DNA from 4 places in the Rhodoferax sp. GW822-FHT02A01 genome. Region 1 is predicted to be linked to each of the others. Evidence: predicted binding sites of a transcription regulator. Region 1 holds the regulator's gene; each other region holds the start of a gene.
The links. The regulator FNR, encoded in region 1, switches genes on or off when oxygen is low (the NO sensors DNR and NnrR bind a similar motif). The targets are predictions, from matches to a motif close to TTGATNNNNATCAA.
Positions count from the first base shown of each region.

Region 1 (8,018 bases):
CGGTCGCTGGCTTGAATTGCGGCTGAGGGACAAGACGGCCGGGTCGCTGGAAGCGCTGATGAATCGCTTGCCGGAAAGCCTGGAGCGCTTGAATGCGCAGGGCGCTTTTGAGCGTGTGGCCGTACGCCGATTGCTGGTGGGCGACCTAGTGCGCGTGCACCCAGGTGAAGCCTTTGCGGCCGATGGAGTGGTGGAGCAGGGTGAAACCCTGGTGGATGAAGCCTTGCTGACGGGTGAATCGCATGCATTGCAGCGCGGTCCGGGATCGCAGGTGGTCGCCGGAAGCCACAACCTGAGCAGTACGGTGCAGGTGCGGGTGCAGGCGCTGGGTCAGGACACCCGGTTTGGTCAGATTGTGGACTTGATGCAAAGTGCGTCAACCACCAAACCGCGTACCGCTCAACTGGCCGACCGCATGGCCAAGCCTTTTCTCGTCGGTGTGCTGCTGGCTGCTGTACTGGCCTGTCTGTGGTGGTGGCAGACCGACCCCGAACGCGCCCTCATGGTGGCTGTGTCGGTGCTGGTGGTGACTTGCCCCTGCGCACTGTCGCTGGCGACGCCGGCTGCCATGTTGGCCGCAGCCGGCAATATGGCCAGGAGCGGCGTGCTCGTGCGCAACTTGCAGGCGTTGGAGGCGCTTTCCGAAGTGGACACCGTGGTCTTCGACAAGACGGGCACGTTGACACGGGATACCTTGGCCTTGGCATATGTACAGACCCGCGCAGGAGTTTCCACCGCTCAGGCGGTTCAAATGGCCTCTGCGCTTGCGAAGCATTCATTGCACCCGGTTTCCAGGGCGCTTGTGGAGGCCAGTCTGCGGGACGTCTATAGCGCGACAGGCTGGTCCAGCGAAGGTGTTACCGAGCGGGCTGGGCAGGGCGTGGAAGGAATCGCGACCCTGGTTTCGGGCAATGCCGTCGAGCCTCTGAGCCTGCGTCTGGGGTCTGCCGCATTTTGCGGCGTCGCTTCCGAAGCGGCAGACTCGCCGCGCGTTTATTTGGCTGATCAACGGGGCTGGCTGGCAACATTCGAGGTCCGCGAGGAGTTGCGCGGTGAAGCGGCTGCAGCCATTGCCGCATTGCACTCGGCAGGTTTGCAGGTCCATTTGCTGTCCGGTGACTCGGAAGACTCGGTGCGCAGTGTGGCGTCCGAAGTTGGTATCGCGCACGCACGGGGCGGCTGTTCGCCAGCAGACAAGTTGGCAGCATTGCGTGCCATGCAGTCTGAAGGTCACCACGTGCTGATGGTGGGTGACGGTCTGAATGATGGCCCCGTGTTGGCAGGTGCGCACGTGTCATTTGCATTTGGCAAGGCAGTGCCGCTGGCGCAGGCACAATCGGACTTTGTCGTTCTGGGGGATCAGCTGATGTCGGTAGTGCATTCGGTCCTGCTGGCGCGCAAGACATTGTCGGTGGTGCGTCAGAACCTGATTTGGGCACTGCTATACAACGCGGCCTGCGTACCCTTGGCCATTGCCGGTTTGCTTCCAGCCTGGCTTGCCGGTCTGGGCATGGCGTGCAGCTCTTTGGTAGTCGTTGCCAATGCATTGCGACTCTCCCGTGTGGAGAGTCTGCACAAAGGAATCTAATGGACATTCTTTATTTATTGATCCCGCTCTCAGTGGTGCTGGTGTTTTTCATCCTGGGGGGGCTCTGGTGGGCGATTGATCGCGGCCAGTTTGAAGACATCGAGCGCGAAGGTGAGCGGATCCTGAAAGATTCGTGAAAGTATCCAGGTCGTTTCACAGGTATTCTCAGAAATTAGCAATGTTTCTTGTAGGGCTTTGATTTTGGTCAACCCCCTTTACGTCCCTTAACAAGAAACTCGGCACAGCGTTTTTATAGAAGAGGTAACTATGGCATTTGCAAATCAGAAAGCCGAGCTATACAACGATACAGTTGTAAGGCAGTTCGCCGTCATGACGGTGGTTTGGGGGGTCGTGGGTATGCTGGTTGGCGTCATCATCGCCGCCCAACTGGCATGGCCCGAGCTCAATCTGGGGATCCCCTGGCTCACGTATGGGCGGCTGCGTCCGTTGCACACCAATGCGGTGATTTTCGCTTTTGGCGGTTGCGGTCTTTTCGCAACCTGCTACTACGTGGTGCAGCGCACTTGCCAGGTTCGTATCTTCAGCGACAAACTGGCCGCTTTCACTTTCTGGGGATGGCAACTGGTCATTCTGCTGGCCGCCATCTCTTTGCCGCTTGGCTACACCGCCGGCAAGGAATACGCCGAGCTGGAGTGGCCCATCGACATCCTGATCACCGTGGTCTGGGTGGCGTTTGCCGTAGTCTTCTTCGGCACGGTGGGTACCCGCAAGGTGCGCCATATCTACGTGGCCAACTGGTTCTACGGTGCCTTCATTCTGGCTGTGGCGATTCTGCACTTGGTCAACAGTGCGGAAATCCCGGTCGGCCCCATGAAGTCCTACTCGGCCTATGCCGGTGTGCAGGACGCCATGGTGCAATGGTGGTACGGCCACAATGCGGTGGGCTTCTTCCTGACAGCAGGCTTCCTGGGCATGATGTACTACTTCATTCCCAAGCAAGCTGGTCGTCCGGTCTACTCTTACCGTCTGTCCATCGTCCACTTCTGGGCGCTGATCTTCACGTACATGTGGGCGGGTCCTCACCACCTGCACTACACCGCTCTGCCTGACTGGACCCAGTCCGTCGGTATGGTGTTCTCTCTGATTCTGCTGGCTCCCAGCTGGGGCGGCATGATCAACGGCATCATGACTTTGTCCGGCGCATGGCACAAACTGCGTGACGACCCGATCCTGCGCTTCCTGATCGTGTCCCTGTCCTTCTACGGCATGTCGACCTTCGAAGGTCCGATGATGTCCATCAAGACCGTCAACGCCCTGAGCCACTACACCGACTGGACCGTGGGCCACGTGCACTCCGGTGCTCTGGGCTGGGTGGGTCTGGTGACCATGGGTTCCATGTACTACCTGATTCCGAAGCTGTTCGGTCAGAAGCAGATGTACAGCGCCAAGGCTGTTGAAGTGCACTTCTGGACTGCCACCATCGGTATCGTGATCTACATCGCTGCGATGTGGATTGCCGGTGTGATGCAAGGTCTGATGTGGCGTGCCATCAACCCCGACGGCACCCTGACCTACACCTTCGTGGAAGCTGTGAAGGCAACCTATCCCTTCTACGTTCTGCGTCTGCTGGGTGGTCTGCTGTACCTGACCGGTATGGTGATCATGCTGTGGAACACCCTGATGACTGCTACCAAGGGCCGCGCCGTGAGCGTTGAAGTGCCTACCGCTGTGGCTCACGCTTGAAGGAAATAGAAACATGTCCAATAACACTTCCGGCCTGTCTCACGAAAAGATCGAGACAAGCAACTTTTTGATGATCGTGCTGATCCTGATCGTTCTGCTGTTTGGTGGTCTTGTGGAAATTGTTCCCCTGTTCTTCCAGAAGTCGACGACAGAGCCGCTCAAGGGCGTTCAGCCCTACACCGCACTGCAACTGGCTGGCCGCGACATTTACACCCGTGAAGGTTGCTACAACTGCCACTCGCAGATGATTCGTCCCTTCCGCGCAGAAACCCTGCGCTACGGACACTACTCGGTGGCCGGCGAGTCGGTGTACGACCACCCCTTCCAATGGGGTAGCAAGCGCACTGGTCCTGACCTGGCTCGCGTAGGTGCCAAGTACAGCGATGAATGGCATCGCATTCACCTGACCAATCCGCGCGACGTGGTTCCCGAGTCCAACATGCCTGCCTACCCCTGGCTGGCCAAGAACCTGGTAGATGCTGAAGTGATGCCTGCGCACATGGCTGGTTTGCGCAAGGTTGGTGTGCCTTATACCGATGAGCAAATTGCCAAGTCGGTTGAGGAAGTCAAGGGCAAGACCGAGCTGGAAGCCGTGATTGCCTATCTGCAGTCCCTGGGACTGGCGCTGCGCTGAAAACGCTGGAGACCGACATGGATTTTGATATCAACACCCTGCGTGCCTTGGCAACTCTGGTCAGCTTTGTCACGTTCATTGGAATTGTGTGGTGGGCTTGGTCCAAGCGTCGCTCCAACGACTTTTCTGAAGCAGCCAATTTGCCCTTTCAGCAAGACTGATCTACCCCAATAGGATTCATCATGAGTGACTTTGTAAGTAATTTTTGGTCCGTGTATGTGGCTGGCATTACTATTTTTTCCATAGCGGCCTGCGTGTTGCTGCTGTGGTTCAGTGGTAAAGCCAAGGCAATGACCTCCCACGACAACACCACCGGACACGTGTGGGACGGCGACCTGCGTGAAATGAACAACCCCCTGCCACGCTGGTGGGTGGGCCTGTTCGTCATCACCATCATCTTTGCAGCCGTGTACCTTTCTCTGTACCCCGGTCTGGGCAGCTCTCCTGGCAGCTCCGGCTGGACGTCGCATGGACAGTATGACGCCGAGGTTGCCAAGGGCAATGCCGAAGTGGCGCCTATCTACGCCAAGTTCATGGCCATGAAGGTGGAGGACGTTGCCAAGGATCCCCAGGCACATGCCATTGGTGAACGTCTGTTCATGAACAACTGCTCGCAGTGCCATGGCTCCGATGCGCGTGGCGGCAAGGGCTTCCCCAACCTGACTGACAATGACTGGCTCCATGGTGGCACACCCGAGAAAATCGTGGAAACCATCACCAAGGGCCGTGTTGGCAACATGCCTTCGATGGCAGCCGCAGTGGGCACTTCTGACGACGTCAAGAATGTTGCCAACTATGTGCTGAGCCTGTCTGGCAGCCCGCACGACTCCGTGCGTGCCAACCTGGGCAAGGAAAAGTTCGGTGTGTGCGCTGCATGCCACGGCCCAGACGGTAAGGGTATGCAAGCGGTGGGCTCTGCCAACCTGACCGACAACATCTGGTTGCACGGTTTTGGTGAGCAGGCCATCATCAACATGATCACCAACGGCAAGACCAACATCATGCCCGCTCAGGAAAATAAGCTCAGTCCTGAGCAGATCCATGTTGTGGCTTCTTATGTCTGGGGTCTGTCCAACCTGGGCACTGCTCAGCAGTAAGTCGACTCAGTAGCAGCTTCTACCCTGGCAGTGTTTCGAGTCCTGACTCGAAGTCCTGCCGGGGTTTTCTCTTTCAAGTATTGAATGCAAGGAACCGATATGAGTCAGCTCGCCAATGCACCAGAAGCCAAACCATGGTGGAAGTTCGGTCACGTATGGATGGTTGTGGCAGGTCCTGCCATCGTTGTTGTGGCAAGTTTTATCACGCTGTACCTGGCCATCAGCCGACCAGATCCTGTAACGGATGAAAACTACTACCAGAAGGGACTGGAAATCAACAAGACGCTAGGTGGTACACCGTCCAGTGCCGCACCTGCGATGGCTGCAAGGAATCACGCAGCTACTGGCGTCCCCAAGCCTGTGGACGCCCCCTGAACGCTACTTAGCTGCAAACCTTCGGGTTGACGATTTCACGCAGCGCGTCCGTGTTCAGAATGCGGACGTGGCGTTGTTTGACCTCGACGATGTTTTCTTCGACGAACTTGGAGAAGGTGCGGCTGACCGTCTCCAGCTTGAGGCCCAGGTAGCTGCCAATTTCTTCACGCGTCATGCGCAGGACCAGCTCCGATTGAGAGAATCCGCGAGCGTGCAGACGCTGCACCAGGTTGAGCAGGAACGCCGCCAGGCGTTCTTCAGCGCGCATGCTTCCGAGCAGAAGCATCACGCCATTTTCGCGCACGATTTCCCGGCTCAAAATTTTGTGCACGTGGCGCTGCAGCGCTGAAACCTCGCGCGACAGCTCTTCAATCTTTTCAAAAGGCATGACGCACACTTCTGCGTCTTCCAGTGCTACGGCGTCGCAGGTGTGGTGCTCCTGGACGATGCCGTCCAGGCCAACAATTTCGCCTGCCATCTGAAAACCCGTCACTTGGTCGCGGCCATCTTCGGAGGCAACGCAGGTCTTGAAGAAACCTGTGCGGATCGCATACAGGCTGGTGAATCTCTCGCCATTGCGAAACAGTGTGGCGCCGCGCTTGACTTTGCGGCGACTGCCCACCACTTCGTCAATACGCTCCAATTCGGAAGGGGTCAGCCCCAGGGGCATACACAGTTCACGCAGATTGCAGTTGGAACAAGCGACCTTGATGCCGTGGGCACTCATTTCAACCACGTTGCCCGCCGGCCTGATGGAAATCGCGGGATGGGCTTCATCCGGTAGATATGCGTTCATGTGTTCTTCCTTATCTCACCTGATCCAAATCAATTATGAACCTAAATTTCGAAATGTCATGTATTCGAGACCTTGATTCACATCAAACTATCTGTTTGCATCTTCAGGCACATTGTCGGGGATATGTCCTGGAGTACCTATGAATTCTGTCGTATCCCCCGTCACCGAAGACTTGCTGCGCCAATACGACGTTTCCGGCCCGCGCTACACCTCGTATCCTACCGCCGACCGCTTCGTTGAGGCCTTCAATGCAGAAGATTATTCTCAGGCACTGACACAACGCCGCAGCGGGCCTGCTGCTTTGGCATTGCCGCTTTCGCTTTACATACATATCCCATTCTGCGAGTCGCTGTGCTACTACTGCGCATGCAACAAGATCATCACCAAGCACCACGAAAAGGCTGCCGAATACCTGACTTACCTGGAAAAAGAGGTGGCTTTGCATACCCAGCTGATTGGAACTGCACAGTCCGTAAGCCAGTTGCACCTGGGCGGAGGCAGCCCCACCTTTCTGAGCGACGATGAGCTTCGTGCCGTCATGGCGATGCTCAAGCGCAATTTCACCTTTGTCCCTGGTGGGGAATACTCCATTGAAATAGATCCCCGCACCATCGATGCCGAGCGGCTGGATACCCTGGCCGAGCTGGGCTTCAACCGCCTGAGCTTCGGCGTGCAGGATTTTGACCCGGCGGTCCAGAAGGCCGTGCACCGTGTGCAGCCAGCCGAGCAGGTCTTCTCCTTGGTGGCAGATGCGCGCAGCCGTGGGTTTGAATCCATCAATGTAGATCTCATCTACGGCCTGCCCAAGCAAAGCCCTGAGTCGATTGAGCGGACCATTGCCCAGATCATCGAGCTGCGTCCGGATCGCATCGCTTTGTACGCCTACGCCCATCTGCCGGAACGCTTCAAACCGCAGCGCCGCATCAACATTGCCGAGATACCGAGCGGCGGCTCCAAGATTTCCATGCTGTCACGTTCCATGGCCGCACTGATGGAGGCCGGCTACGTCTATGTGGGCATGGACCATTTCGCCTTGCCGGACGACGCGCTGGCCGTGGCTAAGCGCCAGGGACGTTTGCATCGCAACTTCCAGGGCTACAGCACGCAGCCCGATTGCGATCTGATCGCCCTGGGTGTTTCGAGCATTGGGCGAATCGGCGCTACCTACAGCCAGAATGCCAAGACGCTGGAAGAGTATTACGACGCCCTGGACCAGGGGCGCTTTCCCATTGTCCGCGGGTTGGCCTTGACCCGGGACGATCTGGTGCGTCGAGCCGTCATCATGGCGCTTATGTGCCAGGGGCAGGTTCAATATGAATCGATTGAGCTGGCCTACCTGATCGAGTTCAACAGCTACTTTGCCAAGGAGTTGGAAGTCCTGCGTACGCTGGTGGACCAAGGTTTGGTGGTGCTGGAGGAAAGTGCGATCCAGGTCACCGCCAAGGGCTGGTTCTTCGTGCGTGCCGTGGCCATGGTGTTTGACCGCTACCTGCAAACTGACCGTACCCGCGCCAAGTTCTCCAAGATCATTTAGCATCGAAGAATGCAATTTTCCTTGGGCGCCACGGCGCTGTTGATGGGGCTTGCCGGCGGCCCCCATTGCGTCGCCATGTGTGGCGCCGCCTGCGCCGGCATTGGTCAGGCGGCCGGAGCCCGCAAGAACCCGGCAATATTGAGCTTTCAACTCGGGCGCATCGTGGGTTACTCCGCTTTGGGTGCCTTGGCTGCCGCCAGCATGCAGGGGCTGGGCTGGATGACCATCCAATCCGCGGCTCTGCGACCGGTCTGGAGCATGTTCCATGTGGCCGCCATGTTGCTTGGACT
Region 1 covers NZ_CP152376.1:4,014,258-4,022,275, forward strand. Annotated here, with positions in the region: gene AAGF34_RS19105 (cation-translocating P-type ATPase) at 1-1,588, shown strand, start outside; gene ccoS (cbb3-type cytochrome oxidase assembly protein CcoS) at 1,588-1,725, shown strand; gene ccoN (cytochrome-c oxidase, cbb3-type subunit I) at 1,856-3,292, shown strand; gene ccoO (cytochrome-c oxidase, cbb3-type subunit II) at 3,306-3,926, shown strand; gene AAGF34_RS19125 (cbb3-type cytochrome c oxidase subunit 3) at 3,944-4,087, shown strand; gene ccoP (cytochrome-c oxidase, cbb3-type subunit III) at 4,109-5,023, shown strand; gene AAGF34_RS19135 (FixH family protein) at 5,123-5,398, shown strand; gene fnr (fumarate/nitrate reduction transcriptional regulator Fnr) at 5,406-6,125, opposite strand; gene hemN (oxygen-independent coproporphyrinogen III oxidase) at 6,334-7,728, shown strand; gene AAGF34_RS19150 (sulfite exporter TauE/SafE family protein) at 7,738-8,018, shown strand, end outside.

Region 2 (8,018 bases), 2.4 Mb from region 1:
GCCGCAGGGTGGATATGCCAGGGACTCGCGGTGTTGGGTGCGAACTGCGAAGTGACCATGCGCACTTCTGTCCGGTCCTCCTGCATCTCCTTCAACAGAAATGCCGACGGCGGATCGGACGACTGTGCCAGCGCGTCAAACGCAATCAGACCCAGAAGACTCAGAGCAATAAAAATTCGCATACAAAAGGCAGCTGTACGGAAGTGGCGCACGAGTCTAATTCAGTGGTATTGCCTCCTGTTCGCTCTTTACATTTTTTCACTCGGAGGCAACGTAAAGACGTAGCTTGCGTAGCGGCGATTGAGCGTCGGCGAGATTAAGTTTGACTTAATTCTTGGCAACGTAGACTGGCCCATTCTCTGGAGCCAGAATGAACGCAACCATAGGACTTTTCACTGCAGCATTCCTGATTCTGCTCAGTCAGCACCTGCATGCCGAAGACACAACGCCGGCAAAGCAAGTAGATACGCTGGTGAGGCTTTCGGGCATCCGGCCGAATCCCGGCAGTGGGCATGACTTCTTTGTGTCCAAGCACGGACGGGAATGGTCATGCTCCAGTTGCCACACGGCGGATCCCACGGGTCTGGGCAAGCACGTCAAGACCGGCAAGGTGATCCAGCCCATGGCACCGGCAGCGAATCCAAGCCGCTTTACCGATGTCACCAAGACGGAAAAATGGTTCCGCAGAAATTGCAACGATGTGATCGGGCGGGAATGCACCCCCGAAGAAAAGGCCGATGTCCTGACGTGGCTCTTGAGCCTGAAGTAGCAGACCGCCATGCGCGGCAACCTGTTGAAGATCAAACCCATCTGATCGGAAGTCGATAGCATCTGGACCAGGGAATCGGCGCGCCCGCCATTCCGTTAGTCAAAGAAGGTCTATTTGTGATTCCCATCAAAACCGCATCTGCCTGGCGAGGAACATCGGACTGCCGCAACTGTGCAATCAGGGAGATGGTCCTGTTTGCAGATTTGGATGAATCCGATTTCTCGAAGATTCACGCCCCGATTGATGATCTGGAATATGCGTTGGATTCGGTGCTGCTGCAGGAAGGAGACCGCGCGCCAGGTCTCTTTACCGTGAGGTCAGGAATGTTCAAGCTGGTGCGAACGACCAGCGACGGCCGCGAACGCATCGTGCGGGTAATGCGCCAGGGGGATGTCATCGGTCTGGAAGCGCTGGTGCACGGCAAGATCGACACAAGCGTTGTCGCCTTGACCGCTGTATCCGTCTGTCGAATACCGCTGGAAATCATCCAGTCGCTGGCTGTGCAGTCGCCGCGCCTGCATCAGAGTCTGATGCGCAAGTGGTCCCACAATCAAAAGGAAGCGGAGGACTGGTTGGCAGACCTGAATTACGGCACTGCCCGCCAGCGCGTTGTCAATTTCATTCTGAAAATGCGAAGCCCCACCGACATGCAGCTCGTCACGCTCTTCAGTCGGGAAGACATCGGGGCGATGGTCGATTTGAAGATGGAAACCGTCAGCAGGGAAGTCAGTCAGCTTGTGCGCAACAAAGTTCTGGAACCACTGGACAAGCAGGGCCGTACCTACCGCATCATCAACCTCGCCGGCTTGTCGACTGACTGATTGCACGACCCGCTATTTTTCGTTGTTGCGGGCGGCTTCGTTCACCTTGTGCTTGAAGTACCAGAGGAAGAAAACCGCCATCCCCAGCATGAAGCCAATGCCGCTGATGCTCATGATTCCGTAGTCGGTGGTGAACAGATCTGTTAGCAGTTTCATGTCAATCCCCTTAAAGGTGTGACACGAGTGTCCCTGCCGATCTGGTGACGTCGATTGATATTTATCACCCGACACCTGCCATTTTTTGGGATGCTTTGACGCAGGTTACTTAAGCAGAACTTAATGCGCCGCCGTTGTCACTGAATTGACATACATAAAAACTACCTTCGGGTTCCCTTTACTCAGGTGTTCTCATGAATCTCACATTCAAAAAAATATCGGTCCTCGCCGCGTCGCTGTCGACCCTTTGCGCTGGTGGTCATGCATTCGCGCAGGAAGTCACAGGCGCAGGCGCCAGCTTTCCTGCACCGGTCTATGCCAAATGGGCCTCCGACTACAACAAGGCCACCGGCGTAAAGGTCAATTACCAGTCCATCGGCTCGGGTGGTGGCATCAAGCAGATTGACTCCAAGACCGTGGACTTCGGCGCCTCCGACATGCCCCTGACGGACGACGTCCTCAAGTCGAAAGGCCAGCTGCAGTTTCCCACGGTCATGGGTGGGGTGGTGCCCGTCATCAACATCAAGGGGATTGAGCCCGGCCAGATGAAGCTCACCGGCCCTGTGCTGGCGGACATCTTCCTGGGCAAGGTAGCCAAGTGGAACGACCCTGCTATCAAGGCCTTGAATCCCACACTGGCACTGCCTGACACGGACATTGCGCAGGTGCGTCGCGCCGACGGCTCCGGCACCACCTTCATCTTCACCAACTACCTGAGCAAGGTCAGCCCCGAATGGAAGAGCAAGGTGGGTGAAGGCACGGCAGTGAACTGGCCCATTGGTGCTGGCGGCAAGGGCAACGAAGGCGTTTCGGCCTTCGTCAACCGCATTCCCAATTCGATTGGTTATGTGGAATATTCCTACGTGAAGCAGAACAAGATGAACTACGCCATCCTGCAGAACGCGTCGGGCAATTTCGTCCATCCCGACGAGGCAGCCTTCAAGGCGGCCGCTGCCGGCGCCGATTGGAGCAAGTCGTTCTACCAGATCCTCACCAATGAGCCAGGCAAGGAAGCCTGGCCCATCAGCGGAGCCACCTTCATCCTGATGCACGAAAAGCAGGACAAGCCCGCCAACGCAGCCGAGGTGCTGAAGTTCTTCAACTGGGCCTACGCCAATGGCGGCAAGGCGGCCTCGGATCTGGATTACGTCCCGATGCCGGCCACCGTGGTGGCCGCCATTCAGAAGTCCTGGGGCGACATCAAGGACAACGCTGGCAAGCCCGTCGCCTTCAAGTGAAGCGCTAGCGCAGGTGATGCACCGCAGCCTGCCGATACACCGGCGTATCCAGGCCCTCAAAGCGGGCCTTGAGTTGCAGGGACAGGAACTGCGAGTAATGCCGGCTCTGGTGCAGATTGCCGCCATGAATCCAGAGCTGCGGCTGGTTGGTGGGCTTCCACATGTTGCGAAGCTCGCCTTCCCATGGTCCAGGGTCCTTGGTGGTGCTGGAGCCCAGGCCCCATACCTTGCCGACGCGGTTGGCCACATCGGGTGAGACGATGTCGGCCAGGAACTGGTTCATGGAGCCAAATCCGGTGGCGTACACGATCAGATCCGCGGGCAGCTCGGTGCCGTCGGTGAGCAGTACTGACTTGGGGTTGATGCGCTCGATGTTTACCCGGCTCTTGAGCTTGATGCTGCCATTGGCCACCAGCTCGGACGCGCCCACGTCGATATAGTAGCCCGAACCGCGGCGCAGGTACTTCATGAACAGGCCAGAGCCGTCATCACCAAAGTCCAGCATGAAGCCCGCCTTCTCCAGTCGGCCATAGAGATCGGCCTCGCGCTTCTTCATCTCCTCGTACACCGGGATGTGGAAGGTGTGCATGATCTTGTAGGGCACGCTGGCAAAGATCAGGTCGGCCTTGTGGTGGTCTATGCCGTTCTTGACAGCCTCTTCGCTGTAGAGCCCGCCCAATGCCAGCTCCATGAGCGCCTGCGAGGGCGCAATGTGGGTGCTGCTGCGCTGGACCATGGTGACGTCCACGCCGTTCTCCCACAGGGCTGCGCAGATGTCGTGGGCCGAGTTGTTGGAGCCCAGCACCACCACTTTCTTGCCCTTGTATTTTTCCGGGCCGGGGTGCTTGCTGGAGTGGTGCTGCTCGCCTTCAAAGGTGTCGGCACCTGCAATCTTGGGCACGTTGGCATAGCCGGAAACACCCAGCGCAAACACCAGTTGCTTGGGCCGCAGCGTCACCTGTTCACCGGCGCGGTCCACCTCCACCACCCACTCGCCCTTGGCCTCGTCAAAGTGCGCACTCTTGGCAGTAGTGGAGCCCCAGTAGTTGAGCTCCATGACCTTGGCATACATCTCCAGCCAATCGCCCACCTTGTCCTTGGGTGCGAACACCGGCCAGTCGTCCGGGAAAGGAATGTAGGGCAGGTGGTCGTACCACACCGGGTCATGCAGGCACAAGCTCTTGTAGCGGTTGCGCCAGCTGTCGCCGGGACGCGCATTCTTCTCGATGACCAGCGTGGGCACGCCCAGACGACGCAGGCGCGCAGCCAGAATGATGCCGCCCTGACCGCCCCCCACGATGACCACATAGGGCTGCTCGCTGTAACCCAGCTTGGCCTGCTCCTCATTGCGCAGCTCCATCCAGGTTTTGCGGTTCTTGTGCACTCCGTGCTCTGCGCCCTTGATGCGGCGGGTGCCGGTCTTTTCCTCGAAGCCCTTGAGTTCCACCATAGTGGTGAGCAGGGTCCAGGCCTTACCGTCCTTGAGCCGCAAATGGCCGCGTCCACGCGAAAGACGTGTCTCGAAGGTGAACCAGGCGTCGATCACGCCACCGGCTTCGGTCGCTTCGCCTTCCAGCGTGAAGCTGCCTGGAGCCACATCGGCCAGCCGTGCAGCGAGCATGTCGCGCACCGCGGGCTTGCCTTCCTGGGTACAGATGTTCCAGGTGAAGCTGACCAGGTCGCGCCAATAGCAGTCGTCATCAAACAGTGCGAGCGCCGCTTCCAGATCACGCTTGCCAAGCGCGGCACCAAAATCGGCCAACCAGGTGCTGGCCCTTTGCGAGGGGGTTGTCATTGAACTTGTCTCCTGTGGATGGCCAGCCTCGAAATGGGCTGACTCAACTGATACAAGTCAATATCCGTGCCAGAACGGTCCGGCGCCTAAGTGCTTGATTTGTATGGACTCAGAACGCAGGGGGTGCTGTCACACTGTGACAGGTGTAACAGCCAGGCAGGTGACAGTTGTCACCCTGTTGCACCGCTATTCGCGGTTGTTCGGCACGATGCCTGCACGCTTCATGCGCCGGTACAGCGTCATGCGCGACAGCCCCAGCTCGCGCGCCAGGGCACTTACGTTCCAATGCGCGGCGCGCAGAGCCTGTAGCAGCTGCTCGTCGGCATCGCAGCGTGGGGCTGGACGGGGCTGCGCCACGGCCTGCACGGCGGATGCTTCACGCAGTTGCGGCAAGTCGTCGGTGTCGATGTCGCCGTGCGCGCGCATGCTGCTGGCGTAGTCCAGCACATTGCGAAGCTCCCGCAGATTGCCCGGCCATGTATGTGCCATCAGTTGTGCCAGCGCTGCCGCAGTGAGTGTGCGGCCTGACAACATATGGCCAATCAGCGCACCACGGTCCGCCCGCTCGCGCAGCGGCGGCAGACTGAAGTGGGCACCATTGAGGCGGTAGTACAGGTCGTCACGGAACTTGCCTGAGCGCACCAGCGCTTCCAGGGGCGCATGCGTGGCGGCAATGACGCGGATGTTGATGGGGATGGGCTTGAGTGCGCCCACCGGAAGAACCTCGCGCTCGGACAACACGCGCAGCAGGCGTGCCTGCAGCGCCAGGGGCATGTCGCCTATCTCATCCAGGAACAGGGTGCCTCCGTCGGCTTCCTGCACCAGCCCGCGCTTGCCCTTGGCACTGGCTCCGGAAAAGCTGCCGGGCATGTGGCCAAACAGCTCGCTCTCGATCAGCGCCTCGGGGATGGCCGCACAGTTCACCGCCACAAAGGGCCGCTGCTTGCGCACGCTGCTGGCATGAATGGCCTTGGCAAAGTACTCCTTGCCCGAACCGGTTTCACCGGTGATGAGCAGGCTGATGGGGGAGTTCACCAGCATTGCCGCGCGTTTGATCTGCCGGTCCAGCGCCAGGTCACCCAGGGAGAGGGATGCCAGCGGCTCCGGTAGGTGTGCGGCAACAGCGTCACGCACGACCAGAGGCACCGGTGGTGGCGGAGTGACGGACAGAAACAACGCCCTGTGCACGCCACGCAACATAACTGCGCGCTGGTCCATGGGTTGCGCCATCACGTAGCGGCCGATTTGGGAAAACGGAACGTTCAGCAGGCTTTCCCATGGTGACCCCAGCAGCTTGCCGTGGTTCACGCCCTGCAGCCCCAACTGTGCACGGCGGTTGTGGCCGATGACGCGCCCCGCCCCATCCAGGGCCAGCAGATATTCGGGTTGCACTTCCAGAAACTGCGGGGCGCTGGCCAGCCGCACGATCCAGTCGCGCCGATGGCGCTGCAGGAAGGCCGCATTCTCGATGTCGTGCGCATACATGGTGACCAGCTGCAGGGCGAGGTGCTGGCTCTCCTTGGGCTGCGAAGAGCTGAGCTGGGAGATGTCCAGCACGGCGCTCAGATTGCCCAGGCTGTCGTAGATGGGTGCCGTTGTGCAAGTCAACGGAATGTGGGTGGCATCGAAATGGTCATCCAGATGCACCGTCAGAGCCCGGCCGGTGCTGATGCAGGTACCCACGCCACAGGTGCCCGCATGGTGTTCGCTCCAATCCGCTCCCAGGTACAGGCCGGCTCGGCGCAGGCTGGGCTCAAAAACCAAGTCACCCAGAAAGTCCACGGTGATGCCACGCGCATCGGTCAGCAGCACCACATAGCCCAGACCCGAGACCTTGCTGTAGAGCGACTCCAATCCGTGGCGGGCAATTTGCAGAAGACTCTCCATCTGCTCCTTGTGCTCGCGCAAGCGGGCTTGCGGCACGATGATGGCCTCTTGCATGCGTGTGGGGTCCAGCCCGTGCTCGTGCACGCAACGCACCCAGGAGTCCCGAATCAGGTCTTCGTGGCGGGAAGCCAGCGGCTTGCCGTTTGCATGCGCCTCGGATGCGACCTGCATCACGGTGGAAATATGCTGATGGGGTGTGACTTGCATGGGGGACTGCTCCGGCGTGGGCCTTGGAGCAGGCACAGTCGTTCAATGCCTCCCATGTGTCAAGAGCGCACAAACCCTAGCCGCGGTTGAGGTCCACCTGCGCGTCCATCACCAGTTCCGGATTCTTCAGCAGCCGTTCCTTCCATGCCCCCAGGTGTCGGCGCGACTGGATCAGCCCGCGTATGGCGCCCACGTGCTGCGGATGGCCGATGGTGATGGCGCCCACCAGCTGGTCGCCATCGAAGCACAGTCGGGTATAGATGAAGTTGGCCTCATCGACCACTTCGGTGCTTTCACCGCCGTCAACGCCCTGCCACAGACCAAAGGTGTGCGATACGAGCCCGACCGAGTCCAGCACATTCATGCCCAGGCTGCCGATGTAGGGCACGTCCTTGCCGGCCATGTTGAGCGCTGCAATGCGTCCATGCTCTGTGGCCGTGGGCTGCAGTGCGTGCACTACCCATTCACCGGTGGAAAAGTCGTGCCCTTCGGCCACGTCGCCCGCCGCGTAGATGTGTGGGACCGAGGTGCGCATGTGCGGGTCAATCACGATTCCGCTGCGGATTTCCACGCCGGTGTTTGCAAGGAACGACACGTTCGGATGCACGCCGGTTGCCAGAATGATGAGGTCGGCATCAATGGCGCCTGTGTCCATGATCAGGCGCGGACCGGGTTCTATGCGCAGGGTGCGCCCAGTGGTGATGACGTTCACACCGCGACCCTCCAGCCAGCGCTGCAGCATGCGGCTGCCCACTGGCGTCATCATGGAACGCAGGATCTGGCCCGAACGGCCCGCCACTACGGATAGCCGCACGCCCCTGCTCACCAGCGCCTTCATGCAGACCCCGGCCACGAAGCCGGCGCCCAACAAGACCACGCGCGCGCCAGGGACCAGACGGGGCGCAATCTTGTGCGCATCCTCCAGGGTCCAGCACGACACCACACCCGGCAGATCGGTGCCGGGCAACGGTGGCAAGCTGGGCGATGAGCCGGTTGCCACCAGCAGACGGTCATATCGCAGTTGCGAACCGTCGTCCAGATCGACCAGGCCGCCGTCCGGCCCGGCGTGCACCTGCAACGCCTTGGCATGGAGGTAGCGAATGCCAAGCCCTTCGAGGTGGTGGTGCGAGCGGCGTTGGCGCGCA
Region 2 covers NZ_CP152376.1:1,593,276-1,601,293, reverse strand. Annotated here, with positions in the region: gene AAGF34_RS07600 (cupin domain-containing protein) at 1-182, opposite strand, end outside; gene AAGF34_RS07595 (DUF1924 domain-containing protein) at 371-769, shown strand; gene AAGF34_RS07590 (Crp/Fnr family transcriptional regulator) at 886-1,590, shown strand; gene AAGF34_RS07585 (DUF3149 domain-containing protein) at 1,603-1,746, opposite strand; gene pstS (phosphate ABC transporter substrate-binding protein PstS) at 1,941-2,984, shown strand; gene AAGF34_RS07575 (NAD(P)/FAD-dependent oxidoreductase) at 2,989-4,779, opposite strand; gene AAGF34_RS07570 (sigma-54-dependent Fis family transcriptional regulator) at 4,966-6,873, opposite strand; gene AAGF34_RS07565 (FAD-dependent oxidoreductase) at 6,950-8,018, opposite strand, start outside.
Region 2: the regulator FNR is predicted to act here: its motif matches at 1,892-1,905, upstream of AAGF34_RS07585 (DUF3149 domain-containing protein).

Region 3 (8,018 bases), 1.5 Mb from region 1:
ACCACCGTCGCCCCTTGGCAATTGTTCTTTCAGCAAAGCTATGTCATCGACAAGCGAATCACCCCGCGCTTCATCCGATACCAGCGCATGGACCTTTGGCTGGGCATCTTCCTGGTGGTCGTAGGCGCCGTTGCCATGATTGCCTTTGCGGCGCAGACCTTTGGCGGGCAGCCGGAATTCGGCAATTTCACCGACGCACTGGGTGTCGCCAATGGGTTGGAGAAATACTATGGTCGTGTGCCAGGCGTATTTTTCGCCATTGCACTCATCGACGCTTCCATCATTGGTGCATTGGCGGTATCGCTTTCAACGGCTTACGCCATTGGTGATGTATTTGCAGTGCGTCACTCCCTGCACCGCAAGCCCGGCGATGCCAAGGCCTTCTATGCGGTCTACATAGGGCTGATCATCGTTGCTGCCGCCTTGGTACTGACTCCTGGCACGCCCTTGGGACTTCTCACCAACCTCGTGCAGACCTTGGCAGGCGTGTTGCTTCCTAGCGCTACTGTCTTCTTGCTCCTGCTGTGCAACGACAAGGCGGTACTGGGCCCTTGGGCCAATTCCAAAGGGCTCAACTGGTTCACCGCAGCCATCATTGCTGTACTGGTGATGCTTTCGGTCATTCTGACTGCGGCCGTGCTCTTCCCAGACATCAGCGATGCACACATTCTTGGTGTCCTGGTTGGTGGAACGGTACTCGGCGCAATCTTGGCATTAGCCGTCAAGGTCTATGAGCGCTATCAAGGCGTTCAAGTTTCCGAAGACACGCTCCTTCCAATGACGCAAGTAGAGCGAGACAACTGGAGAATGCCCGCCATGGACATGTTGACGCCGGCACGCCTCAGCTTGTCCAGCCGCATGTGGATGCTGGTGCTGCGCGCCTACCTGGTTATCGCGGCGGGATTACTAATCGTAAAACTCGTTTTGCTAGCCATGCCTGCCTGATTGAAGCGTGCGCCCAAATGCTGTATGTAGGCGCAAGCGAATGATCGAAGTTGCTATCTTGGCGATCCGATCGACGCCAAATATTGCGCTACAGCTTCCATATCCTGATCTGATAGCGCGTGCGTGATTTGCTTCATAGCGGCACCACGAGGACGTTGGTCCGTGTGCTTGAACACTTTGAGCTGCTCCACGACATAGCTTGCATGTTGGCCGGCCAAGCGTGGGAATCCACCATTGCCTTCGGCCTTCGGTCCATGACACGCCATGCAGGCTACGACTTCGTTCTCGGGAATTCCGTTGTTGAAAATTTGCTCTCCTCGGACCAATAGCGCGCTCTGACCAATATGTGCCCGCATAGCAGGCTGACTGGAGAAGTAATCTGCAAGCTCGTCAACCTGACCTGCAGTCAGGTGGGTAAAGCCCCACATGTATTGGGTGCCACGGGAGTCACTTCTGTCGTGGCCCTTGAAATCGGCCAATTGGGCTGCAAGGTACTCCTTTTGTTGACCTGCCAGTTTGGGAAATGCCGGTGATGTGGACTCACCTGTCACTCCGTGACAGTTGGAGCACACCTGAACGGCTACAACCTTCCCGGGCACACCCGGGTTTGCAACATCACGGCTACTGCCAAGGCTGGTGCAGGCGGACATCGTCAGCACCGCGGCCACAACGGTGAAGGATTTCAATAAAAGCTGTTTGGTCTTCATCATCGTCTCCCCAATTAGAAAGCGGCCCACAGATACACATATGTGGAATTGTTGTCACTGGCATTTCGACCAGCACCGTCGTAATTTGATGTACTTCCCAGATATTTGGTGAAGATATTGAATTGAACGCCCACGCGCACGTTCTGATTGATCAGGTAGAAGAACTCTGGTGTCCACACCTCAGAATCCGGAACACTCGTCGCGTTGTAGGTGTAAACCGCTGCGTCTGCGCTACCTGTTACGTTTCGGTAGGTCAAACTTGCGCCGTATGTCTGCCGATAGACATAACTCGCCTTTGCAAAGAGGGTATTTAATGTCGCAGATCCGCTGTAAGTTGGCGTAACTTGGTTGTCATCAATGTTTTCCTGTATTGCACGTATTTGTGCAGTAAACGTATGTGGAGCTAACAAGTACTGATACTGAGCGTCTATGCCCACATCCCGGTAGTGCAAGCTTCCAAGAGACGCGTCAGGAATTGCATCCGCATTGTCCACTAGCGTTTTAGCATCGAATCCAAAAGCACCTACCATGATGTTGTGAGCATCCCATTCCCGCGTGTATGCAAGGCGCCAGTACAGGTTGTTGCCGTCAACATAGGTACCGGCAAATGGATGACTGGTGTCTCCGCTTTGCGTTGGATAGCTCAGGAAGGAAAGCCCACCCTTGGCAGCCTGGTATGAAGTCAGTTCGGCGTAGTAAGTCTTATCGAGGTAGATATAACCACCAATACCTGCTACCTTTTGAGAGAGCCCGCCCTCGAGCAAGGTCGTGTACGGCAGCCCCCCAAACGCTCCCTGTGTCGTGCTCATATAGGGAGAAGACCATGCTGGCGCGCTGTTCCAAACGTCTTGAACCGACGGATTGTTGTTGAGTGTGAGCCCCCAAACCAGATCTCTATTGACATCAACCGTTCGATCGGCATACCGCAGATCAAAGTTGTCGGCTGCAAAACTTCCCCCATCTGGAAAAGACTGGGTGTACTGCGCAAATCCGCCGATGTTGTCAGTAACCTTGCCGGCCAAAAAGACACTGGCACTCTCAATAATGGTTTGACCATCCCGGCTTGAGGCCATGGCTCCATACCCGTCTGCCGCTGGATTTTGCGTTGTGGTGTTGGTTGCCACCACCATTGCCGACAGCGGATTGCCACCTTCACCCAAGGTGTATCCGGTCAGCTTGAACATCCGCCCATAGGGAGTCAATTCGGGGTACTGACCTCCCGCATGACACGCCACGCAACTTTGTCCCGTTTGTCGTGCGAACGTTGGTACAGCCAATGCTGACTGACACGCAATCAGCGATACCAGCCCGACAAGTCCAGCAATGGCCGACTTTCTCCATGTCCCCAACCACAAAGATCGAGCAACGCCACAAACGCATTCAACCAATTTCATTTTCGTCTCCTGCCAATTTGCCGAAACAACTTCGACATGGGTCAATGCTGATCCGATGCAGGCAGAAAATATTGACGTAGCGCAAGGTGATTAGGCAAAAAACCAGCTTTACATTAATTTGCAAAGACGCACATTTCAAGAGTATCGAACTGTCGACAATATGCACTGCGGGGGATTGGCGCCCTCGCTCTACATGTTATTGGCGAAAGCTTTTCAGAACCCTCCATCCGTCATGTGATGGAGGTTTTTTTTCGCAAGCTGCTAACTTGGTACTCCCATCAATGGATGCAGAGTAGCGGCAACTCATTCACCATGGGTACAGCGCTATTTTGTTGGCGCAAGGCACTCATAAATGTCTTCGCCCTTTGGCTGGTAGAACGGGCACTTGCGCAATTTCGCAATAGTCATCGGCTCATCGCCTCCCGCAAAATTGACTTCGAAGTCGCCGTGCGGCGCATTTACGATGACAAATTCAGATACCAACGCGCAGTTCTTTGAATCGCCCCCGGGTCCAGGCGTCAGGTCATAGCCAACCGTTAAGTGATTGTCCGTAAACTTGAACTTTGCGGCCTGTGGCTGTTGCCCGCAAACCACCGGGTCAAAGACTGTCACTACAAGCTTGTCATACAGGCGATACGGTGTCACCACCTCCTGTTGTTTGTCCTTCGTGTTCTCAATCTGGATGGCCTTGAAGATCAACGATGGAGTTCCTGTGGATACGGGCAACTCTGCAAATGCAGACATAGATAACAACGCTACACCAACCAATATTGCTGTCTTTTTCATAAGAAACTCCGAAGTTATTCAATACCTTTACAAGCGCCACGCGCACCTTAGGGTATGACTCTGTTCGGAAATCCTTTCGTTGCGATAGGTCAAGGTCTTGTCAGATGACAACACTTCCCATCGGCACACCATTCTTGGCGGATCAGTTCAATTTACCCCTTTGCCCATATACCCAGCCCTCCCACCACCCCCAAGGTGCAGACGATTCCAGTCACTACGACAAAAGCCCAGAGGTACCCAAACAGAATCCTTAATCCTACTCGCCGTGTCAACAGTGTTACCTTGTCTTTCTGTTGATTCGTTGGAAGGTGGAGGCAGGGTCCGCAGCCTCAGTGTGAGGAAAGTGGGCTCTGGTGGTGTAAGACGTATGGGCTCTGGATTCCGCCAGCCGGCGACGAGAAGACTGCAGTGCAGTACCACCGATACGAGCAGCGCAAACAGTATGCGCCGGCTCGTTTCGGGGAGAGGCGAAGTGGATGTGTTGGGTGAAGACAGAGAAATATTCACGTCTTTCTCGTCGTCAAATGCTGAGTCGGATTGCTCTTACAAGAAGTAAGAGCCTCAGTCTAGCGCAAGATGTTGCGCCTCTTCTGGAGACGCTGAGTGCTTAATTACGCTGCTGTTTTTGCTGATTCAACCACCTACACGCTGGCTGCGGCGACGCAAGCCCAAACACGAGAGTAGGCACGCTAAGGCGTCTTTGATCGCATCGAAATATATGCTTCGGGAAGACCTGCGTGAAGGTCTGTTTGCAGTTTGGTGACCTATCACTCGCAACGATTGGAGCCGAAGATGCAGTGCCCTACAAACAAACTCACGGGAACGGAGGCTACAAGCCAGGCCACGAAGATTTGGGAAAGTGTCAACGAATCCATTTGGTGTGCTCCTTTTGAAAGAGCACGCAGGATCGCAAAATGGTGTCGTTGACACGAGCATTGTTATGCTGAGTTTACGGTGTGCCCTCGGTCCATGCCAACCTTGCCGCCATGAAGACGAAGGCCACTGCAAAGCTCTTGCGCAGCCCGGCCTGCACGGTAGGTGTCTGAATCACGATGCTCCGAAAGCCGTGAGCCAACATGCCGTAACCCACGAAAACCGCCAAGGTCATGGTCATGAAAACGGCACTCAGCACGCCAAATGCCACAAGAGGCTGCGCAGCGGAAGCGTCCATAAATTGGGGTAGGAAGGCCAGAAAGAAGAGCGAGAGCTTGGGATTGAGCGAGTTCAGCAAGATGGCCTTGGTTACCAGACTCCATACACGGACAGGCGGGCGTGCTTCGTCAACCGTGAAGGCAGTTCGGTCACGCCAGGTCAACACGGCCAGATAGAGCAGATACAGCACGCCCAGCACCTTGAGCGCCTGAAAAGCAAGGCTGCCAGCGTGCATGGCTGCGGCTAACCCAAGGCCTGCAGCCAACATGTGCGGCAAGATGCCCAGCGTGCAGCCCATCGCCGCATACACACCCGCCAAGCGCCCCTGCGACAGCGCAGTGGAAACCGTGAGCAACACGCCGGTTCCAGGAGTGACGACCACCACCAACGAGGTCACAAGAAATTCAAGACTGATCATGAAAGGCCCTTCCGCCATGAAGAACACACCCGGTGGTGTGTTGGGGCCATCTTCGTTGCGGGTGGGCCGTCGGGTCTTGAACGTTATTGCAGCCTGTGCTGCGCGTGTTGCCACATGCCCGGTGTGTAGCCGAGGAACCGTTGAAAGGCGCGGGTCATGTGGCTCTGGTCGGCAAAGCCACAGGACAGGGCCGATTCCGTGAGCGAATATCCCTTGGCTATCCGCGCCTGTGCGCGGTGCAGCCGTTGCTGCTGCAGCCAGGCAAAGGGCGGCAGACCAAACGTCCGCGCAAACTGGCGCACCAACTGGAAACGCGAAAGCCCTGCTAACTTCGACAGCGCTTCAAGCGACGGCGGCGCGTCCATCTGGTCCAGCAGACTCTCGCGGACCGCGCACAACGTAGAGGGAAGCACATCGGGCAGTGCCCGGTTGCCATAACGCTGCACCAACATGCCCAGGGTGTGGGTGAGCATTTCCTCTGCGCCAGAGTCCGGCCCCTGTGTGGGCGCCCAGTGCCGTAGCAGTGCATCAACCGTCTGGCGCAGCTCGGCATCCTCCAGCACGGGGCGGGTCAACTCCACAGTATCCAAGCCCACCGCATCCGCCATGAGCTGCGTAGAAACATAGACCATACGCCAACACCGTGGACGCCGCTGCAGGGGCACACCATCGTGTATCTCACCGGGGTTGGTGGTGATGACGTTCCCGGCAAGTGATTCCACTGGTCCGCGACCACTGGCAGAGACCTGACCACCCGCATCCATCAGCCCGAATCCAAAACTGTCATGGCAATGCCTGTCAAAGGCGCGATTGCTGTGCATGTGCACCGCATGCACGCCCGAGACCGGGCCGTTTAGTACAACGCAACGGTGCAATGGCGGGGACATGGCGGCTAGGGGCGAATTGATTGGAAGAACAGACTCAGGACGCAGCAGCCCCAATAGCCCGAGCCAGCGCTTCAATCCCCTCGACCGACAAATCCTGCGCAACAAAAGTAGCCTGCGGTGTACTGGCCTCGGCGTGGTTGTTCAGCGAGCGCAGGTAAAACCGGTCGTAGTGCTGGGACAGCAGCTCGGCCACCAGGGTGGCAAATTCCTTGCTGGCTGCCAGTGACTTCCAGCGGCTCACGGTTTCGCCGCCGCACAGTTCCTTGAGACGGTCCAGTTGCTGCTCCAGCACCGGGCCGCTCAGGAAGTAGTCATAGTCGCGCAGCAGGAACTGCACGCGCTCTTCCATGCTGGCTTGCACGCGCACCCAGTTGCCGCTTTGTATGCCCTGGAACACCGCATCGGGCACGCGCAGCTGCCCCACGCGCTTGCTCTCGGACTCCACGAACACCGGGCGCGCCGGATCAAAACGCGACACTTCGGCGAGTACCAGGGTTTCGAACATCTTTTGCGAAGGCTGCGGCTGCCCCGGCAGGTCGCCCAGCACCGAGCCTTTGTGTTGCGCCAGCGCTTCTAGGTTCAATACCTGATGACCCAGGCGCTCCAAAGCTTCGAGCACCCGCGTCTTGGCGCTGCCGGTGGGGCCAGCCACCACGGTAAAGCGCAGGGCCTGTGGCAGGCTGCCCAGTTGCTCGATCACATGGTGGCGCCAGGACTTGTAACCGCCCTGCAGGCGCTTGGCCGACCAGCCCACCTCGCGCAGGATGTGGGTGAAAGCGCCGCTGCGCTGGCCGCCGCGCCAGCAGTACACCAGCGGCTTCCAGTTCTTGGGTTTGTCGGCGAAGTAGGTCTCGATATGGTTGGCCACATTGCGCGCCACCAGCACCGCGCCGACCTTGCGCGCCTCGAAGGGTGACGCCTGCTTGTACAAGGTACCCACAATGATGCGCTGTTCGTCGTCCAGCACAGGGCAGTTGATGGCTCCGGGAATATGGTCTTCGGCAAACTCGGCGGGGCTGCGCGCGTCGATGATGGTGTCGAACTCGGCCAGCTGCTCAACAGTCGCACGGGTATGATCAATTGAAGTCAATGGGTGTCCCGTTGCATGTTGAATCAGAGACGCAATTTTATATGCCGACCACCAGCTCCCCCTCCTCCCTTGCCAACCCCGAAACCGTGGCGGCCATTCGCCTGACCGAATTCAGCCATGGCGGCGGCTGCGGCTGCAAGATCGCACCGGCGGTGCTCTCGCGCCTGCTGGCCAGCAGCAACATGCCGCTGCTGCCGCCGGACCTGCTGGTGGGCACCGAGACCAGCGACGATGCCGCGGTCTACAAGCTCAACGACCAGCAGGCCGTCATCGCCACCACCGACTTCTTTACGCCCATCGTGGACGACCCGTATGACTTTGGCCGCATTGCCGCGACCAACGCGCTGTCGGACGTGTACGCCATGGGCGGTACGCCCTTGTTTGCGCTGGCCCTGGTGGGCATGCCGCTGGGCAAGATTCCGGAAGAAGCAATCCGCCTGATCCTGGCCGGTGGGCAGGACGTGTGCAAGGCCGCGGGCATTCCGGTGGCGGGCGGCCACAGCATTGACACGCTGGAGCCCATCTACGGTCTGGTCGGTATCGGCCTGGTGCACCCCGACAAGGTCAAGCGCAACAACGCGGCACAGGCCGGCGATGTGCTGATCCTGAGCAAGCCGCTGGGCGTGGGCATGCTGTCTG
Region 3 covers NZ_CP152376.1:2,511,831-2,519,848, reverse strand. Annotated here, with positions in the region: gene AAGF34_RS11815 (NRAMP family divalent metal transporter) at 1-945, shown strand, start outside; gene AAGF34_RS11810 (c-type cytochrome) at 999-1,652, opposite strand; gene AAGF34_RS11805 (cytochrome C) at 1,667-3,046, opposite strand; gene AAGF34_RS11800 (hypothetical protein) at 3,371-3,832, opposite strand; gene AAGF34_RS11795 (LysE family translocator) at 4,782-5,402, opposite strand; gene AAGF34_RS11790 (AraC family transcriptional regulator) at 5,486-6,289, opposite strand; gene mnmH (tRNA 2-selenouridine(34) synthase MnmH) at 6,324-7,379, opposite strand; gene selD (selenide, water dikinase SelD) at 7,421-8,018, shown strand, end outside.
Region 3: the regulator FNR is predicted to act here: its motif matches at 3,078-3,091, upstream of AAGF34_RS11805 (cytochrome C).

Region 4 (8,018 bases), 2.3 Mb from region 1:
AAATAGTGTCGGCCAGCGACGCCGTCGCACTCGTACACGATAACGACACACTGGTCTGCTCCGGATTCGGAGTTGTTGGTGTCCCCGACGAGTTGCTGGCAGCGCTGGAAAAGCGCTTTCTGGAGACAGCGCAGCCGCGCAATCTGCATCTTTTATTTGGCGGCGGCCCGGGCGATGGGAAGGACCGCGGCCTCAACCGCATCGCCTACGAGGGGCTGATTGCCTCTGCCATCGGCGGCCATTGGGGGCTGGTGCCCAAGATGGGCGCGTTGGCCATGGCCAACCAGATCCAGGCCTACAACCTGCCGCTGGGCGTCATCTCCCACATGTACCGCGACATCGCCGCAGGCCTGCCGGGCAACCTCACGCCGGTGGGGCTGGGCACCTTTGTGGACCCGCGTTTGCAAGGCGGCAAGATCAACGCCAGCACCACCGAAGACATTGTGGAAGTCACCACCCTGGGCGGGCGCGAGATGCTGTTCTACAAGGCGCCCAAGCCGAACGTGGCCTTCATTCGCGCGTCGATTGCCGATCCGGATGGCAACCTGTCGCTGGAGCGTGAGGCGCTCACGCAGGACGCGCTGGCGATTGCCATGGCCGTGAAGAACGCCGGCGGTATCGTGATTGCACAGGTGGAATTCATCACCGAAGCCGGGGCCATGCTGCCGCGCCGCGTGAAGGTGCCCGGCATTCTGGTGGATTGCGTGGTCGTGGCCCGTCCCGAATATCACATGCAAACCTACGGCACGCCTTACAGCCCGGCGCTCTCGGGTGAGATGCGTGTACCGCTGGATGCGCTGCCGCCCATGCCTTTTGATGAGCGCAAGGTGATTGCGCGCCGCGCCGCCTTCGAGCTCATGCCCAATGCAGTGGTCAACCTGGGCATCGGCATGCCCGAAGGCGTGGCCGATATCGCCAACGAGGAGCGCCTGCTGCGCTACATGACGCTCACCGCCGAGCCCGGCGTGGTGGGCGGTGTTCCCGGCAGCGGCCTGAACTTCGGCTCCTCCACCAACGCCACGGCACAGCTGGACATGAACCAGCAGTTTGACTTCTACGACGGCGGCGGCCTGGACCTGGCCGTGCTGGGGCTGGCCGAGTGCGATGCGCGCGGCAACATCAACGTCAGCCGCTTCGGCCCGCGTCTGGCCGGCGCTGGTGGCTTCATCAACATCACGCAGAACAGTCGCACGGTCATCTTCATTGGCACTTTCACCGCGGGTGGCCTGGAGGTGAAGGTGGGGGACGGCAAACTCACCATCCTGAAGGAAGGCAAGTTCCGCAAGTTCGTGGAGAAGATCGAGCAGGTCACCTTCAGCGGCGAATACGCTGCACGCATGGGCAAGAAGGTGCTCTACGTTACCGAGCGTTGCGTGCTGACCTTGACCCCCGAAGGACTGGAACTGACCGAAGTGGCACCCGGCGTGGACATCGAGCGCGACATCCATGCCCTACATGGCCTTCAAGCCCATCATCCGCAATCCTTTGACTATGGATGCACGCATCTTCCGCGAGGAGCCCATGGGCCTGAAGGACACGCTGCTGTCCATCTCGCTGCTGGACCGCATTGCCTACCAGCCTGAGCGCAACCTGCTGTTCCTCAACTTCCAGGGACTCAAGCTCCTCACACCCAAGGACGCGCAAGATGTGCAGGCGGCCGTTGAGCGCAAGTGCCAGGAGATCGGTCACCGCGTCAACACCATCGTCAACTACGACGGCTTTGAAATCATGGAGCCCGCCATGGACGCCTATGCCGAAGTGGTCAAGCACATGAGCGAGCACTACTACGCCCGCATCACGCGCTACAGCACCAGCGCGTTCCTGCGCAACAAGCTGGGCGCGGCCATCAGCAGCCGTGGTCTGGCACCGCACATTTACGAGACGCAAGCCGAAGCGGAGGCCGCAATTTAGCGGCGGCAATCACCCCTGCTCCGACCATGCCCAATGGATCGGTGTTTAATCTGCACAGATTACCCACCCATCCATGCACAGACCGCCCATCCAGTTTGTCACCAAGGCTTCGGCACTCAAGCTGTCCGAGCTCATCAGCGCACTGAGTCACGCACTGGACATCACGGAAGGGCAGCCGGTGGGGCACTGCGTACGCTGCTGCTGGATCGGCATGCACATAGGCCGCGAAATCGGCATGCCCGAGCAGCAGTTGTGGGAGCTCTACTACACACTGCTACTCAAGGACCTTGGCTGCAGCAGCAACGCGGCGCGCATTTGCGAGCTCTACCTGACCGATGACCTGAGCTTCAAGCGTGATTTCAAGCAGGTGGGCGACAGCCTGCCGCAGGTGGTGCGTTTTGTGTTGCAGCACACCGGCCTCAAGACCGGGCTGGCTGAGCGCTTCAAGAGTGTGCTCAACATCTTCAAGAACGGGTCGGAGTACTCCACACAGTTGATCCAGACCCGCTGCCAGCGCGGTGCCGAGATTGCCCGGCTGCTGCGCTTCTCCGAAGGCATTGCCCAGGGCATCTACAACCTGGACGAACACTGGAACGGCGCGGGCAAGCCCAGTGGCGTCGCTGGCACCGATATCCCGCTGTACTCCCGCATTGCCCTGCTGGCACAGGTTGTTGACGTATTCCACACGGCCGACAGCAAGGAGGCCGCGCTGGCCGAAGTAAGCAATCGCAAAGGCCAGTGGTTTGACCCCACGCTGGTGGATGCGGTGCAGCGCCTGGCAGCACAGGATTCGTTCTGGAACACCTTGACTTCCAGTGATATCGACGCGGCCGTGGCGGCTCTGGAGCCGGCCCGCTTTGAGGTGCCTCTGGATGAGGACTACCTGGACGACATTGCCACGGCCTTCGGTCAGGTGGTGGACTCCAAGAGCCCCTACACCAGCGGCCACAGCGCGCGCGTGGCCTTGTACACCGACTTGATCAGCGAGACCTTGGGATTGAACCTGGAGCGCAGGCGTTGGCTCAAGCGCGGGGCACTGCTGCACGACGTGGGCAAGCTGGGCGTGAGCAACAGCGTGCTCGACAAGGCTGGCAAGCTCGATGCAGCCGAGTGGGAAGCCGTGCGCAAGCATGCGGAGCTCACTGAGTCCATCCTCTCTCGCATCAGCGCCTTTCGCGAACTGGCGCGCATTGCCGGAGCCCACCACGAGCGCCTGGACGGTGGTGGCTATCCACGCGGATTGACGGCGGAAGACATTGCTATCGAAACCCGCATCATCACCACGGCCGACATCTTCGATGCCATTACTGCTGAGCGCCCTTACCGCGGTGCTGTGCCGGTGGACCAGACGTTGGAGATGATGAAGAAGACCGTGGGCACCGCGCTGGACCCGCTGTGCTATGACGCCTTGTGCGCCGCCATGGCCAACGTGCCCAAGCTCGGTTAGTTGCCAGTTGCTGCCTGTGGTTCGGGCGCACTCTTTTTTGGTGCTGCACCGTCCACGCGCAGAGTCAGTCCACCCGCCTTGCGCGGTCCTTCGCCCGGCCCCACGCGTGCCTTGCTCGCCGCGCACCGCAGGCGCAGCGCCTCTACCTGCGATTTCAGCTCCGTGGTGTCACCGATCTTGTCGCTGTAGCGGTCCAGCACACTGAAGGCCGACTCCACTAGTTTGATGTTGAGTGTCTCCTCGCCCCGCAGCAGCAGCTCCTTGACAGCGGCAGCCGGGTCGCCCTTGAGGCTGAGCGACATGGCGTATTCGGCGTACTTGAGTATCTTGGCGCTGCAGGTGCGCACGCGGTCGGCGTATTCGGGGTGAGCCTTGGCAGCGCCGATCAGCAGCTCGCTCATGGCCCGGCTGGAGCAAAAGCGCAATGCCAGCCGGTCGATCACCGAGTACACCTCTTCAAGCTGGATGGCGCGCTTGGCCAGCTGCGCCAGCAACGCCACCAGATTGGAGGCTGACTCGAAGTCGAACTCCGGCAGTCGTATTTCGCCGATCATGGCGCGCACCGACACCAGCGACTGCGCAATCTGGTGGTGGTGTATCAGGCTCAAGGTCTGCACGACCTTGGACAGGCGCCGCGTGCGTTCCTGCCCTGGGTCACGTTCCAGCAGGCGTTCAAAGTCATTGACGCAACGCTGCAAGCCCTTTTGCTCATTGCGTCCGAACGTCATGAAGGCGCTGAGCACCAGCACCTGGCAATCAAAGATCTTGGAGTCCAGACCCAGGAACGCTGTGCGCTGCAGAGCCCTGTCCGCATCTTCGAGCTTGCCGGCATAAAACGACATCATCCCAAAACTCTGCAGCCGTCCGATGGAGGCTGGCGTGAGCTGGCTGGCCATGCGGTAGGTTGCCAATGCCTCCTCGAATTTGCCCAACTCAAACTGGGCGCGGCCCATGACGTCATAGGCATCGGCATAGGTGGGGTCTTCCGTGATTAGGTTTTCCAGCGTGCTGACCGCTGCGGCGGGCTGTCCGCCATCGAGCATGGAGCGGGCAACACCCAGTTTGGCCCAGGGCAGGGTCTTGGCCTGAATGACGGCCTCGTACAGGCGCTGGGCCTGGGTCGGCTGGTCCAGACGCAGCAGCAGCTCGGCCCCAATGCGCGCGGCATACAGCCAATAGGCATTTCGGGCTTCAAAGCGCGCGATGCACAGCTTGGCGGCGCGGGCAAAGTCGCCTTCTTCTATGGCAGAAAAGATCTCCTGCAATGCCGCCTTGCGTATCCGGGCCTGCTGCAACCGCTCGCTCAATTGCGAAGGCTTGTGGGGCTTGAGCAAATAGCCATCCAGCGCCGACTCGGCGGCATCAGCCACCTTGGCATAGGTGGCCTCACCGGTGATCATCACGAACACGGTCGAGAACGGAAGCAGCTGGTTGCGCCGCAGATCGTTGAGCAAGTCCTGTCCGGTTGCGCTTTCCATGGGAAAGTGCTGTTCGCACAATACGAAGTCAAAGCTCTGAAACTCCAGCATGCGCCTTGCGTCTGCAATGCGCCCGCACTGCATCACGGTGCGGATTCCGAAGTCCTTGAGTTGACTAACCAGTATCGAGCGCATGGCCGGGTTGCCTTCCACGACCAGGGCCCGCGTGTTGGAAATGTCTTCTAGCAGCTGTGCCATATGTGCCGCCCATGGACGTGGGCGTGTAATTGTTTGTCCGGCTACATTGCCGATGAGACATTGTGATGCACGCCATTGTGTTGACGCAAATCAATATTGACGTGGACGCGCGGGAACAGAATGCCTTCACCTTTGGTTTCAAAGAGGATGGTCTTCCATGTTGCAGATTCGCATTCACGGGCGCGGTGGACAAGGGGTGGTCACGGCGGCCGAAATGCTGTCGCTGGCCGCCTTCGAACAGGGTCACCATGCGCAGGCTTTTCCCAGCTTTGGTTCCGAGCGTACCGGCGCTCCCGTGGTGGCCTTCTGCCGCATCGACGACCATGAAATCCGCCTGCGCGAACCCATACTGGCGCCCGACGTTCTGATCGTGCAGGACCCCACCCTGCTGCACCAGGTCGACGTGTTCCAGGGGCTGCAGCCCGGCGGCTATGTGCTGATCAACACCCGCCGCACCTTTGATGAACTGGGTTTGGCGGATATCAGCAAGCACTTTCGCCACGAGCGCCTGACCACGGTTCCGGCCACGGATATTGCGCTGCGGCATTTGGGCCGCCCCTTGCCCAACGCCGTTTTGCTGGGCGGCTTTGCCGCGCTCGCCGGGCTGGTCACGCTGGATGCGGTGGAGCATGCCATACGCCACAAGTTTTCCGGCAAGGTCGCAGACGGCAACATCGCCGGCGCCCGCGAAGCCTATGCCTATGTCCAGAATGAAATGAAGGAGCTGGCCCATGCGCAAGCAAGTTGAAGGTTCGGCCGCCGTTGCCGAAGCCGTGGCGCTGGCGCGTCCGGAAGTGATTTGCGCCTACCCCATTTCACCGCAGACGCACATCGTCGAAGGTCTGGGCGAGCGGGTGAAGAGCGGTTCGCTCACGCCTTGCGAGTTCATCAATGTGGAGAGCGAGTTCGCCGCCATGAGCGTGGCCATCGGTTCATCGGCAGCCGGTGCACGTACCTACACGGCCACGGCCAGCCAAGGCCTGTTGTTCATGGCCGAAGCGGTCTACAACGCCTCCGGCCTGGGGCTGCCGATTGTGATGACGGTGGCCAATCGCGCCATTGGTGCACCCATCAACATCTGGAACGACCACAGCGACTCCATGAGCCAGCGCGACTGCGGCTGGCTGCAACTGTTTGCCGAGACCAACCAGGAGGCGTTGGATCTGCACATCCAGGCCTTCAAGATTGCCGAGGAGCTGTCCATGCCGGTGATGGTATGCATGGACGGCTTCATCCTCACCCACGCCTACGAGGGCGTGGACATGCCCACGCAGGCCGAGGTGGACGCCTTTCTGCCGCCCTACGAGCCGCGCCAGGTGCTGGACCCGGCCGAGCCCGTGTCCATAGGCGCCATGGTCGGACCCGAAGCCTTTATGGAGGTGCGCTACCTGGCCCACGCCAAGCAGACCATGGCGCTGGAGCGCATCCCGCAAATTGCGGCGGAGTTCAAGCAACGCTTTGGCCGCGACTCCGGCGGGTTGGTACGACCCTACCGCACCGAGGATGCCGAGACCATCGTGGTGGCCTTGGGCTCGGTGCTGGGCACCATCCAGGATGCGGTGGACGAGATGCGCGCTGCGGGCGTGAAGATCGGCGTGCTGGGTATCCAGTCCTTCCGCCCCTTCCCTCTGGCCGCGGTGCGCGCGGCGCTGCAGGGTGCCAAGCGGGTGGTGGTGCTGGAGAAGAGTTTTTCCGTGGGGCTGGGCGGCGTGGTGTCTACCGATGTGCGGCTGGCCTTGTCGGGCCTGCAGCTGCACGGCTACACCGTGGTCGCTGGCCTGGGCGGCCGAGCCATCAGTAAGGCGTCCCTGGTGCGCACCTTTACCGAGGCCACCAGCGACAGCCTGCAGAGTCTGACCTTCATGGACCTGGACTGGCGCATCGTGAACCGCCAGCTCGAACGCGAAGCCGCCACGCGACGCAGCGGCCCGATTGCCGAGAACCTGCTGCGTGACGTAGGTTCCATTGCCTCCAAGGTGACGTAATGACGACCCCCATCAAGTTCTACCAGACCGGCACCTTCACCGTGGGCAACCGCCTGCTCACGCCCGAGCAGCGCAGCGTGCAGTCGAGCGAGGAGCGCAGCAACGCCCTCAACTCCGGTCACCGCGCCTGCCAGGGTTGCGGCGAGGCCTTGGGTGCGCGCTATGTGGTGGATGCGGCCATGCGCGCCACCCACAACCAGCTCATTGCAGCCAATGCGACCGGTTGCCTGGAAGTGTTCAGCACACCGTATCCGGAAACGTCGTGGCAACTGCCCTGGATCCATTCGCTGTTCGGCAATGCGGCAGCGGTGGGCACCGGCATTGCCGCGGCACTCAAGGTCAAGGCGCAGAAGAACGGCACCGCCAACAACGTGCGCGTGATCGCGCAGGGTGGGGATGGCGGCACCACCGACATTGGCTTTGGCTGCCTCTCGGGCATGTTTGAGCGCAACGACGATGTGCTCTACATCTGCTACGACAACGAGGCCTACATGAACACCGGCGTGCAGCGCAGCTCGGCCACGCCCATGGGTGCGCGCACCGCCACCACCATGGCGGTGGGAGCACATCCGGGCGCACCCGCAGGCCAGGGCAAGAACCTGCCGCAGATTGCCATGGCGCATGAGATTCCTTATGTGGCTACGGCTACTGTGGCCGACTTGCGCGACCTCGAAGCCAAGGTGGAGAAGGCCATGTCCATTCGCGGTGCGCGCTATCTGCATGTGCTGGTGCCGTGCCCGTTGGGCTGGGGCTCTGCCAGCCACGACACCATCAAGCTCGCCCGCCTGGCGCGCGAGACCGGTCTCTTCCCGGTCTTTGAGGCCGAGCACGGCGAAGTGACTGCCGTTACCCAGCTCCGCCATCCCGTGCCGGTGCAGGAATACCTGAAGCTGCAAAAGCGCTTTGCCCATCTGTTCGGACCCAAGGGCGATGCGCAGATGCTGGCGCGCATACAGGCCGATGCCGACCGTAACATCCGCCGCTTCAAGCTGTTGGAAC
Region 4 covers NZ_CP152376.1:836,094-844,111, reverse strand. Annotated here, with positions in the region: gene AAGF34_RS04030 (malonate decarboxylase subunit alpha) at 1-1,583, shown strand, start outside; gene AAGF34_RS04035 (DUF3141 domain-containing protein) at 1-43, shown strand, start outside; gene AAGF34_RS04025 (hypothetical protein) at 1,492-1,911, shown strand; gene AAGF34_RS04020 (HD domain-containing phosphohydrolase) at 1,985-3,358, shown strand; gene AAGF34_RS04015 (response regulator) at 3,355-5,034, opposite strand; gene AAGF34_RS04010 (2-oxoacid:acceptor oxidoreductase family protein) at 5,192-5,782, shown strand; gene AAGF34_RS04005 (transketolase C-terminal domain-containing protein) at 5,766-7,019, shown strand; gene AAGF34_RS04000 (thiamine pyrophosphate-dependent enzyme) at 7,019-8,018, shown strand, end outside.
Region 4: the regulator FNR is predicted to act here: its motif matches at 5,115-5,128, upstream of AAGF34_RS04010 (2-oxoacid:acceptor oxidoreductase family protein).